DNA from 3 places in the Paenibacillus sp. CCS19 genome. Region 3 is predicted to be linked to each of the others. Evidence: riboswitches for the same ligand, from Rfam matches in the RefSeq annotation. Region 3 holds a riboswitch; each other region holds the start of a gene.
The links. Region 3 has a riboswitch for cyclic di-AMP ahead of SBI19_RS17235 (APC family permease). Riboswitches for the same ligand answer to the same signal wherever they lie in the genome.
Positions count from the first base shown of each region.

Region 1: it holds a riboswitch for cyclic di-AMP, as region 3 does, so the genes downstream of both, SBI19_RS28790 (TrkH family potassium uptake protein) here and SBI19_RS17235 (APC family permease) in region 3, are expected to answer to the same signal.
Region 2: it holds a riboswitch for cyclic di-AMP, as region 3 does, so the genes downstream of both, SBI19_RS04630 (C40 family peptidase) here and SBI19_RS17235 (APC family permease) in region 3, are expected to answer to the same signal.

Region 1 covers NZ_BTCK01000079.1:9,249-13,463, reverse strand. The annotation lists gene SBI19_RS28795 (CPBP family intramembrane glutamic endopeptidase) at 1-1,280, opposite strand, end outside; cyclic di-AMP (ydaO/yuaA leader) riboswitch at 1,608-1,813, shown strand; gene SBI19_RS28790 (TrkH family potassium uptake protein) at 1,893-3,239, shown strand; gene SBI19_RS28785 (potassium channel family protein) at 3,268-3,927, shown strand; gene SBI19_RS28780 (ArsB/NhaD family transporter) at 3,972-4,215, shown strand, end outside.
Region 2 covers NZ_BTCK01000003.1:229,581-233,795, forward strand. The annotation lists gene SBI19_RS04620 (ABC transporter permease) at 1-236, opposite strand, end outside; gene SBI19_RS04625 (ABC transporter ATP-binding protein) at 233-1,291, opposite strand; gene SBI19_RS04630 (C40 family peptidase) at 1,737-2,240, opposite strand; cyclic di-AMP (ydaO/yuaA leader) riboswitch at 2,245-2,406, opposite strand; gene SBI19_RS04635 (hypothetical protein) at 2,625-3,443, opposite strand; gene SBI19_RS04640 (M1 family metallopeptidase) at 3,459-4,215, opposite strand, start outside.
Region 3 covers NZ_BTCK01000024.1:89,141-93,355, forward strand. The annotation lists gene SBI19_RS17225 (class I SAM-dependent methyltransferase) at 300-869, opposite strand; gene SBI19_RS17230 (FixH family protein) at 1,097-1,495, shown strand; cyclic di-AMP (ydaO/yuaA leader) riboswitch at 1,678-1,834, shown strand; gene SBI19_RS17235 (APC family permease) at 1,929-3,755, shown strand; gene SBI19_RS17240 (PadR family transcriptional regulator) at 4,034-4,215, shown strand, end outside.

The sequences.
Region 1 (4,215 bases), on a different contig from region 3:
AATCGATACAACGCTTCTTCTGAAATCGCCGCGCACCAAGCGAGCAGCGGGAATAGCAGCGGCAGCATCATATTATAAGGCGAAGATTCAACGCTTGTCGTCGACCACGAGCCGATGGACCTATCCAGACCTAGGAGCAGAATCGTCTGTGCGCCCAGCAGCGCGAAAGCGAGAGGATACGATATTTTCATCGATCGCCATACGTGACTGCCATATCCCTGCTCACCGTAGCGAAGCCATAGCGGCTTACCGAGCCTGCGCCATAAGCCGTCCCCGCTGACAAGACTGAACCAGATGGCAAGTCCCATGAGCACGGTGAAGATGTTGGAGATGATGAGGCCGCCAGCCGTCAGCGCCTCTGTATTCGGACGTGCGCCAAGCGTCGCGCGGATGCCGTCAGCCATGTTGTAGTTATTCACGATATAGAAGCCGAGGAACAGCAGGCAGAGCGCCAGGCCGCGGCGGAACAAAGCGATTTTGCGAATACGAATTGCCGTTATAATAGCCAGCAGAAACAACAGAGCATTCATCAGCATGCTGCCGTACAGAGACAACGTGCTTGCCAGATTTTTCTGCTTCTGAACGTATGATGTGTAGCTGTCAGGCGCACGGAATTTAGGGTCGTATTTCATAATAACCGGCTTGGAAGCCGAAGCGGGCCAATCAACCGTTACTTTAACCGTTAGCGCAGCATCACCGATGGAATAGCCTTTAGGCTGGATCGTGACGACATTGCCAGCTACTTTCGCATCTTTCAAGTCGGAGAGGCGGAAGCCGCTGGTGGATACAGCCGCTTGACGTGCGGTCATCAATCGGGACCAGTCCGACAGATAGCGGTCTTTGGCCTTCGTTCCCGTATTCGCAGGCAAGTATGTCCAGCCGGTTACTTGTCCGTTCTCCATATGTACCTGAACGAACAATGTGCCGGAATTCATCGTAAGCTCGGTCTGGAACGTATCGGTCGGAAACTTGCTGTCGTAGGTTTTGCCATAGGTGTCGAGCTGGTGTTCCTTCGATAAATAGCCGTACAGCATGCTGTCAGACTGATGTACGGTATGCGTGCCGCTGATTGGCTCGTTGAATCTGGACTTGGCGAAGGCGATTGCTTTGGCGGCGGCCTCTTCGCGTGTTAAGACTGGAGATGATTCCGCGTTTCCGCTGTCGGATGAAGGAACGAAGAGCGGTACGATTTGCAGCAGCAGGAAAATAATGAGGCCAAGCAGGCCGACGAACATGATCGAGCGGGGAATGCGCTGCGGCAGCAGCGGATAATCAGACATAAGGCCCTCCTTGTATGCCGTTAGCGGCAGCGGCTTGTATCGCTTCGGAATGAAACTTTTACTTCGTATGAGGTTGTCGGTGACGCCGTTTCACCTTGCTACTTTAGCATATGATCGCTTGGCCGAGCCAATGTCTCGATCGAGACGCTGAAAAAAAGCAGATAACAGTCGCAAGCGCGTAAAATAACGATCAGCGTCCAGCTAATGACAAGCTTGCCGCATAGATTCGTTTTTTTTCGGTGTAAATCGCCTCAATTGGAGGTAAATCCTTGTTGGTGTCGTTCTCCTATTCGCTATATAATTTGATACATTGCTTAACATTAATCAAATATTCAACAGCCGAATTTCCGAAGGAAAACGGGGGAACCATACTGTTGCCGTCTATGCAGACGCTGCCGATTCATCGGCCGTACGCGGCAACTTGGGGTGAATTCAGCATAAGGGAGGTCGAAGTGCCTTGCCTCAAGCTGATAGGGCGATCTATCCGGGCCCGAATCCGACAGCTAACCTCGTAGGCTGCATGGACAGAACTCATCGCAGACGGCATTGGGTTTCCAATGTCTTTTTTGTGCGCTTAGACAAGTCTGTTCATGGGATATGGAGAGGATAATGATGCACAAGGTTAACAAAAGAAAGCTGTTCAATTGGTCGCCGCCGCGCATTCTGGTAACGGGTTTCGCGCTAATTATTTTGCTGGGCGGACTGCTGCTCTCCCTTCCGATCTCCAATACGGACGGACAATATTTGCGCTACTTGGACGCCGTATTCACCGCAACATCTGCAACCTGTGTGACGGGACTCGTTGTGGTTGATACCGGCACGCATTTTACTACATTTGGCCAAATCGTTCTTATTGTATTAATCCAGATTGGCGGTTTAGGCTTCATGACAATGGCGACGTTAATCGCGCTCGTGCTGCGTAAGCGAATCTCGCTGAAGGAACGACTTGTGCTCCAGGAAGCAATGAATCAGTCGAACATGGAAGGGATCGTAAGGCTGATCCGCAAGGTGATCGTTTATTCGCTCGCCATTGAGGGAACAGGCGCTGTACTGTTCGCCATTCGGTTCGCTGCAGATATGCCGCTGGGCCGAGCCATCTACTATGGGATATGGCATGCAATTTCCATGTTTAACAATGCTGGCTTCGACTTATTCGGCGGGTTCCGAAGCTTGACCATGTATGTCGGGGACCCGATCGTGAACATAACCGCAATGGGACTTATTATTCTTGGTGGACTTGGCTTCGTCGTTATGTCCGATCTGATTGAATACCGTAACAACAAAAGGCTGTCGCTGCATTCTAAGGTTGTACTCACCATGACAGGCTTTCTGCTCGTCATTGGTACGATCGTCATCTTCATCTTCGAGTTCTCTAATAAACAGACCTTGGGATCGCTGGATTGGGGAGCCAAGATATGGGCCGCCATGTTCCAGTCCGTTACGCCGCGCACTGCAGGTGCGAATACGATCGATATCGGCGTCATGCGGCAGGCAACCATCTTCTTCATGGTCATCCTGATGTTTATCGGCGCATCGCCTGGCTCGACTGGCGGCGGCATCAAGACGACGACCTTCACAACGCTGATCGGCGCCGTGATTGCGATGATCCGCGGCAAGGAAGATATCGTATTGTTCAAATTCCGTCTGGCACGCGAGAGGATCTTCAAGGCGTTGACCATTACGATGCTGTCGCTCGTGCTTGTCATTGTCGTCACCATGTTGTTGTCGGCAACGGAAGACCGGGAGTTCCTACGGCTGCTGTTCGAGGCGACATCAGCTTTCGGCACGGTAGGCTTGTCTACAGGCATCACGCCATCGCTTAGTGATTTTGGCAAAATAATAATAAGCCTTACGATGTTTGCTGGCCGGCTTGGACCACTTACACTTGCGTACGCGCTTGGGCCGAAGGCAGAGAAGGATCTGTACCGTCATCCAGAAGGCAAAATCATTATTGGTTAATAAATAGATAAGAGGTAGGAGAAACCAAATGAAACAATTCGTTATTATCGGTCTGGGCCGCTTCGGCTCCAGCCTTGGCAAGGAGCTTGTCCAACTGGGCTATGAGGTACTCGGCATCGACAAGAATGAAGAGACGGTCGATGACATGAGCCGTGTGTTGACACACGTCGTAGCCGCAGATGCGACAGATGAGGAGACGCTGCGCGCACTAGGTGTTCGCAACTTCGACTGCGGTATCGTTGCCATCGGCGATGATATTCAATCGAGCATACTGGCTACGATTCAATTGAAGGACATTGGCGTAAAGTCGGTTGTTGCGAAGGCATTAAGCGAATTGCATGGCCGAGTATTGGAGAAGCTTGGGGTTGACCGCGTTATCTATCCAGAACGGGATATGGGCATCCGTGTTGCGCATCAGCTTGTGTCGCCGAATCTGCTCGACTACATTGAACTGTCTAAGGACTATACGATCGCGGAGCTTGCGGTACCGAACTGCCTCAATGGCAAGTCGCTGCAGGATATTAATACGAGAGCGCGTTATGGCTGCAGCATCGTCGCGATCAATAAGCCCAAAGGCGGCGTCATTATCGCGCCAACTGCCAATGAAGTATTGGCGGAGAAAGACGTTATGGTCGTCATCGGCACGAACAAACAAATCGAACAATTCGAAGAGGCGATCGTGCGATAGCTTCATTCCACGCACTCAAAGCGCGTTAGCTGCTGGAGGAAATTATGTCACATCAAGCATTACTTGCTATTGCAATCTTTCTGTTAGCATACGGGTTTATTATTTCAGAGAAAATTCATCGTACGATACTCGCCATGATTGGCGGATTGCTGATGGTTGCAGTCGGTATTGTCGATCAGGAAACGGCGCTTCATCATATCGACTTCAATACGCTGGGGCTGCTCATCGGTATGATGATCATCGTATCGATCACAGCGGATACAGGCTTGTTCAAGTACATTGCGATTA
Region 2 (4,215 bases), on a different contig from region 3:
TTGCTGATGAACGAGATGATCAGGTATGTCTTCATCTGCGTCCATGACATGCCCGCGAGCTCCTCGCGTCCGGCATAAATCGCGTTCCATAATGCGTACATGGCGATAAGCAGAACGAAGCTGGATGCAAAGTTGACGACGTAGGATAGCCGGTAGGCCAGCGTGTTCTGCATCGCTCGGGTCGCAATGCCCGTATAGGCCCGCCATGAACGTGGAAGCCGAAGCCATGCGTTCATCGACGGTTCGCCTCCCTTCCAGCGGCTGTTTGTTTGCTTCCTTGCTGCTCGTCGAGGGAGATGTGGCCCTCGTATACTTGCTTGATGACATGCTCGATGCCAGGTTCGTCGATCCGGAAGTCGACGACTTCCCCGCAGCGCATGACGGCAGAAGCGACTTCGCTCGCTGTAATGTGGAAGCGGTCGAATCGCAGCGATACATGCTGCCGTTCCAACTTCTCTGCCGTTACCTTCGGCATACGGTCCAGCGCTTCGCGAAGCGCAGGCAGGTCGGCGCTCTCCAGCTGGAAGTGAATGACCCGCTCGCGGGCGAAACGGTCTTTCACCGCAGCAAGCGTGCCATCGTAGATGAGGCTGCCTTGGTCGATAATGACGAGACGGTTGCACAGGTCTTCGATGTCGCCGAGGTCGTGCGTAGTCAGCATGACGGTCGTCCCGCGTTCTTTGTTGGATGAACGGATAAATTCGCGTATGCGCTGCTTCACGGCAATGTCGAGACCGATCGTCGGCTCGTCAAGGTAGACAGTGCGCGGATTATGCAGAAGTGCAGCGGCCAGATCGGCGCGCATCCGCTGACCGAGCGACAGCTTGCGAGCGGTCAGGTGGAGGAAATCCTCCATGCCGAGCAGCTCGATGAATTGATCCAGGTTGCGTTTGTACAGCGCTTCTGGAATCTCATAAATATCTTTCAACAGCGAGAACGTTTCGGAGATCGGAATATCCCACCACAACTGCGTTCGCTGACCGAACACGGCGCCGATTGTACGTGCATTCTCCATTCGGTTGCGATACGGATCAATGCCGCCGACGCTGATGGTGCCGGAACTTGGGATGAGAATGCCGGTCAACATCTTGATTGTTGTCGACTTGCCTGCACCGTTCGGGCCGACATAAGCGACCGTCTCGCCTTCCTCAATGTCGAGGTTAATGCCTGCGACAGCCGTTTTATCGACATACTTCTGGGAGAACAGGTGCTTGACCGCTCCTGCTAAACCAGGCTCTTTCACCGCTTGTCGAAACTGCTTCGTCAGCTGACGAATTTCAATGAAGCTCATCGGATGACCCCTCTCCGTTGTCTGCTCAGACTGCAAATCATCACCAGTGGAATGATAAGAATTCCATAATATATGAAATAGTAAAGTAAATTCGGGGAAAAGAATAGTAGAAATAACAACGTGGTTGTTTATTTCATGAGACCAGCGTATATAAATGTATGCTAAAGTTTGCGGACGGCGAGCGGAGGGGAGTTAGAGTACATTAATGTGTGCGCTATCGGGCGTCGGAGGCGGATGGCGGCAGGTTAGAGAACAAAAAAGTGCGTTAAAGTGTGCGAATGGCGAGCTGCAGAGAGTTAGAATACATAAATGTGTCCTGTCATGCGAGGCTAACGTGGCGGCGGCACCTCCACGGTCGACTTGCAATAAACAACAAAACCCGCTCGATCCCGAGCGGGTTTTGTTGTTGGCATGGCGAACCATGCATATCATGCAGCTGTGCTTCTTAGTCTACGTCTGGACCGCCATCGGCTTGGTCGGACGGATCATCGGCATACTTCTCATAGGATGTAGCGTTCATGACGCGGCGTGCGCTCAGGTAACGCTTTACATAATAGGAGTCGCTTAGGCTGCTGATTGTAACGCCTTTGGAGGAGGAAGCGTGAGCGAATTTGCCATCGCCAACATAAATGCCGACGTGGGAAACGCCCTTGCCGCTCGTATTGAAGAATACGAGATCTCCTGCACGCAGGTCGTCCTTGGCAACTTTCTGGCCAAGCTTGCTTTGATCATAGGACGAATGAGGCAAAGAAATACCGAACTGCTTAAATACATACATCGTGAAGCCGGAGCAGTCGAAGCCTTTGGACGTCGTGCCAGCTGTCTTGTACGGCGTGCCGTAAACGCTATCAACTACTGTGTCGAGCTTCGAGTCCGCGAAAGCGCTTCCCGCTTGGAAAGCAAGAAGAAGTGCGAGACCCAGGAAAATTGCTGCTATCTTGTTGCGCACGTTAAAGTGCTCCTTCCATTGCCTACGAGGTTAGCTGTGGGGTTCGGTTGAAGGTCCCCTATGATTCCCTCAGGCCAGCCTGTCCAACGGACATGATTGGTCGGGATCAATTCACCCAAGAATGGTTCCCCCGTTTTCGTACACGGAAATTCGGCAGTGTTTGATTGTACAGGGGAATATAATTCGTACTTTTTGAAGAAAATCCTTCCTGCGTGTCGAATTTCTAATAATTCTCATGAATATAGGGGAGTTTTGCTTGGTTTATGAGAGATTCTCTCATTTTAGGGCCGGAAAACACGAAAAAAGACCGCGCTTTCATAGGCGCGGTCCTACTTAAGAATGAGGGAATAAACTCGAAACCTGTCGACTTACGGGCTTGTCAGCTTATGGTTGGGAGCGAGATTGGAGACAGTCATATTGAGCGGCGATCGTCCACACTTTGAGCATCGTCTTCACGAATCGGTAGCCTTGGTGTACTAAGATAGCGAGGAAGCCTGCCCAGACCATCGAAGCGGAGGAGACGAGCAGCCCCGCAGCGCCAACTCCGCACCACATAAGCAGCGATAATCCGAAGTAGGGAATGAAATGCCTTAGTGCCCGCCATAAGCCGTTGAATGCCCCGCTGCCTGAGGCGGAGCCAAGCTGCATGGCAAGGAACAGCAGGTGAAGCAGAATGCCCCATGCAAGCCAGCCGCAAGCGGCGGGCAGCAGCTCGATGATGATGCTCTTCACAGAAGAGCCGGCAAGAGTCGCCGACAGTGCGCGGGGCAGCAGCCAGTAGCCAGGCGCCAGTGCGAGCAGCGTCTCGATCCAATAGAGCATCGTCATCGGCAGCCAGCCGCGGCGCACACCTTGCAGGAAGCGGGTCCCCTGCTCGGTCGAAGCGTGATGCAGGGAATGGAACAACCCTGCATTAAGCAGCGGCGTCAGCAGCATGCGAAGCACGATTAAACCGGCGAATGTCCATAGATAAGGCTGAATGAGATCCGTCTTCATGAGACGGAATTCCGCTTCATACAAGTATAACCGAGCGGCGGAGGCAGGCATCCCGCTGCCGGGATAACGGCGCAGAAGCGGGATAACGATGCCGTCCACAAGACGGTACAGGAAGAAGCCCCATAGCAGCTGATAGACGAATAGTACGATAATCACGTATAGATGACGGACCGTCAGCGACCAGCCGGTTTTCAAATGCTGCTTCATACGAATCGTTCCTCTCTACCAGCCGAGTGCGCCAATGAGGCTGTCAAGCAGCTTCGCGGCGCCGAGGCTCCAGCGTGCCTTCGTCTGATCCGGCAGCTCGGCTTTCAAATAGTTGTTGAAATGTCGATTGTCGAGCACATTCGTATTCTGAGGATCGACAGCTGCCCAATCTAGCGGGGCTGAGTGAACAAACTTGAACTGCATCGTGTTCTCATTGCCATTCCAGCTGCGTGTGACTGTCGTGCCGTCTGTGAACTGGAACTTGACCGGGACAGGGCCGTAGCTGCCGCCTAAACTGCGCACCTGAACGATCGATTCGTATTGAACCGTATCATCCGGCTGGCGAACGGTATGCACATCGATGCTCTCAACCGCGAAGTCAGCCATCAGATCGCCGTATACATATTGACGGAAGTAGTCGCTCCACTTCGTCTTCGTTACCTGTTCCACCACACGTTCGAAATCGGCAGTGGACGGATGGCCGAATTTATATTTCTGGAAGTAGGTGCGCATAATCTTCTGCATCGTTCGATCGCCGACGAGCTTCTCGATGCCGACAAGCACGAGCTTGGCGCGCATGTACACATTTTCCGCATAATGATCGTGGCTGTGGTAGCTCCAAGACAGCTGCTTCAGCGGCGCAGGGTCGGTCATATAGCTGGATTCCAGCGCAAGGTTCGGCAGTACGCCGTATTCGGTTTCCATCACTTTGTCCTCGGCATATGAAGTGAAGCCCTCGTCGAGCCAAGCCTCCTCGAACTCATTGGAAGCG
Region 3 (4,215 bases):
GTGCGCTAAGCGTGGCCTATCCCCACTTAGCACACACCTGCCGAGGTGATATTGTATGTAGACCCAGACTAAGTGTGGTTTACCCACACCTATATGAACACGAACGCTGCTCAGCGTGCGCTAAGCGTGGCCAATCCCCACTTAGCACACACCTGCCGTGGTGATATCGTATATAGAGCGAGGATAAGCGTGGTTTACACGCACCTCAATGCTCGAAAGTACTGCCCAGAGAGATAAGTGTGTGTTTACCTCGCTAACTTCCTCTCCATTGAGATAGTTTCCCCCTCATATGTCGATCTTCAGCGATCATCCGGCTTCCTCGCATCCACAATAAGCGAGACGAAGCCAAGCTTGCCCTCTTGATTGCGGTGGTCATAACGAAGAGAACGGTAGATGAAGCCCTTCTCGGCATCCCACTCCTCGTAATGGAATTGACCATCCTCATCGCAATACTCGAGCAGACGCACCTCGAATCCAGCGGCTTCGAACATGGCGGTCAGCGTCCGATAGTTATGAACGATGCGGTGGCTGGCGGCAGGATGGTCGGCAGGGCCAGGTCCGCCGATTTGCACGATCCGCTGGTAATTCTCATCTGCAAAATACCCGTCCGGCACGGCGCAGCGCACATAACCGCCTGGCTTCAAATATTCGAAGCAGACACGCGCTGCCTGAACGCCTTCTTCGAAGTTGAGATGCTCCCAAACATGTTCGGCTAGTATAGCCGACAGGGAAGCAGACCGGAACTTAGCAGCCCAATCGTCACGCCGCAGCAGATCTAGCTCGGATTGCTGCGTCAGCAGCCAATCCGGATTGTTATTCGAAGCTCCTGCGCCGATTACGACGCGAATGGGTTCAGATGAGGGTGGCATGTGGCGGCGACCTCCTTATTTTTGACAATAGTATAGAAGATGCCATGGTGTACACTGAATGGTCTAATGTGACGAGCGTATGCCATTATGTTACTTCAGGAAGGTGACTTCGCGCACATTGTGACCCTAGTCACGGAATGGTCAAATTTGACGATCTCGTTACTTTCCAACTAGCTGTACCGATCTGGGGGTATAATGTTGGTGCATAGCAATAGGAGGAAGGACGGATGGCAATGAAATCGACAAGATGGCTGACGATTGCAGTTATATTGGTACTCGTATGGGGCTTGGCAGGATGCGGAGCGGCAGCGCAGGAAGGGGAAGTCGATCCGAAGGATGTGACGGTCGAGTTCGCGAGCGATCCGGCGGTAGTGAAGGCCAATGAGGCGGTCAAGCTGATCGTACAGACGACGGGACTGAGCGCTGATATAACGCCAGATATTCAGGTCGACATTCGCAAGCCGGATAACAAAGGACTGCCTGAATATGTGAAGACGACCGAGGCAGGGGATGGTCAGTATGTAACGAATTATACGTTTGAAGCGCCGGGAACCTATACGATCTATCTTCATGTGATGCAAGGCGAACTTCATATCACGAAGAAGAAAAAACTCGATGTGCAATAACTGTACGGTCGACTGAATTGTGTGACAATATGCGCAAGCACGAGATAATGACAGCTCTAGCTTAAATAATCGACAAGACACACCATAGCAAGCGTTTACATTCTTGCAGCTACAATCATTCTTATCTTTTTTGCCCCAAAACGCGATTTTACAGCAATAGGTGATGGCGTTATGATTAGCGCATCACATATTCGCTGAATTTCTGAAAGGAAAACGGGGGAACCAACGGCGCTCATGCAGCATAATGGCGCCCGGGGTGAATCGGTGTTCACGCACCGTAGGGCGACTTCAACCGCCCGAATCCGACAGCTAACCTCGTAAGCGTTGTTGAGGGGGGACACGACTTCGGTTATTGATAACCGCAAGGAGAAGCCTTGCGGTTTTTTGCTGCGCAAAAATAGAGAAATGCAAGAAAGTCGTGGGGGGATTGCTCGTGATTGCAAGTCTAAAACGCGTCATAATCGGACGCCCGCTCAAGTCGACCGAGCTCGGCGAACAGCGGTTGAACAAAACGAAAGCTTTGGCTATCCTGTCATCGGACGCGTTGTCGTCGGTGGCTTATGGCCCTGAACAAATATTAATCGCACTCGTTGCGGTTAGTATGACCGCTTTCTGGTATTCGATTCCGATCGGCATCGGCGTTCTGGTGCTGTTGACCGCACTTATTTTATCGTATCGGCAAATTATATTCGCTTATCCGCATGGCGGCGGCGCTTATGTCGTCTCGAAGCAAAATCTCGGCAAATACCCAGGGCTGGTGGCGGGCGTATCGCTGCTGGTCGATTATATTCTGACTGTTGCGGTTAGTGTGTCGGCAGGTACAGATGCGATTACATCGGCGTTCCCGAGTTTGCACGAACACACCGTTCTAATAGCTATCATATTCGTTCTGCTCATCACGCTGCTCAATCTGCGCGGCGTAACGGAATCCGCGTCCATTCTGGCGTATCCGGTTTATCTGTTCGTGCTGGCGCTGTTCATTCTGATCGGGGCGGGCTTGTACAATATCGCAACGGGCGGCGTGGCGCCTGAGCTTCATGCGCCGATGGGCACGCATGTCGCGGGAATCAGCTTGTTCCTGCTGCTCAAGGCATTCGCATCCGGCAGCTCGGCGTTGACGGGCGTCGAGGCGATCTCGAACGCGATCCCGAACTTCAAGTCGCCGGAGCCGAACAATGCGGCGAAGACGTTGTCCGCAATGGGTGTGCTGCTGGCTGTGTTGTTTGCGGGTATCGTCTTCCTGGCTTACTACTACGGCATTTCGCCGAAGGCTGAAGTCACCGTCGTGTCGCAGATTGCGGAGGATACGTTCGGACGTCATTTCATGTACTTCTTCATCCAAGGCACAACGGCACTCATTCTGGTGCTTGCGGCGAATACGGGCTACTCGGCGTTCCCGCTGTTGGCGGTCAACCTTGCCAAAGATAAGTTCATTCCGCGCATGTTCACGGCTCGGGGCGACCGTCTTGGTTACTCCAACGGCATTATTAGCTTGGCCGTACTGTCGATCCTGCTGATCATCCTGTTCAAAGGGCAGACGGATCAATTGATTCCGCTCTATGCGGTTGGCGTATTCATTCCGTTCACGTTGTCGCAGACAGGGATGATGGTGAAGTGGATTCGCGAGAAGCCGAAAGGCTGGGTGACGAAGCTGACGATTAACGGCGTCGGCGCGCTGATCAGCTTTACGGTGTCGATTATTTTCTTCCTGACGAAGTTCTCGCATGTATGGCCGATTCTCATCTTCCTGCCGGTGCTTATCTTCGTTCTGCATCGCATCAACAAGCACTATGAAGCGATTGGCGAACAGCTGAGCCGCGCGACGAGCGAACCGGTCTTGCCGATTGAAGGCAATGTCATCATTCTTCCGGTATCGGGCATTACGCATGTCGTGGAGCAATCGCTCAAATATGCCAAATCGCTGGGGCCGGCACAGATCATTGCCGTCTATATCCCGTTCGAGCGGGATGAGGAAGCGATCTTCGAGCGCAAATGGGAGGACTTCATGCCGGATGTTCGACTCGTTACGCTGCATTCTCCATATCGGAGCATCGTTCAACCGCTGCTGAAGTTCGTTGATACGGTTGAGCGGAAGGCGAAGGAATCGAATCATCAGGTAACGGTCATCATTCCGCAGTTCATACCGAAGAAAGGCTGGCACAACATCCTGCACAACCAGACCAGCTTCTATCTGCGCACTCGGCTGCTGTACCACTCCAGCGTCGTCCTTACGACGGTGCCTTATCATTTGAAAAAGTAAGCTCTTGTTACGATCAACTAACCATACACAAGGCCATCCTTTATCGAAGGATGGCCTTGTTGCGTTTATCGTTGCCTTTCAATCAGATTGTCCAGGAAGAGTGGAGAAAGCCTGTTTGCCAACCTCATACATGGAACTCGTTGACATACAAGTTTGCTAATGATACTATATCGATGTACGATATATCGATAGTAGATATAACGTACGTCAATATATAGGTGAACGATCTACTATACGGTAGACCATTGCATTGAACGCTATGAATAAGAGGTGAGGGCATGAAGGATTCCGTGCAGGATTTGCTTCCGCTGACGGAGGCGTATTTTTATATACTGGTTACTTTGTATCGAGCGGACGCACACGGTTATGCCATGATGCAGGATGTTGAGCAGATGAGCGGCGGCCGCGTAAGGATCGGAGCGGGGACGTTGTATACGGCGCTTAGTACGCTGCAGAAGAA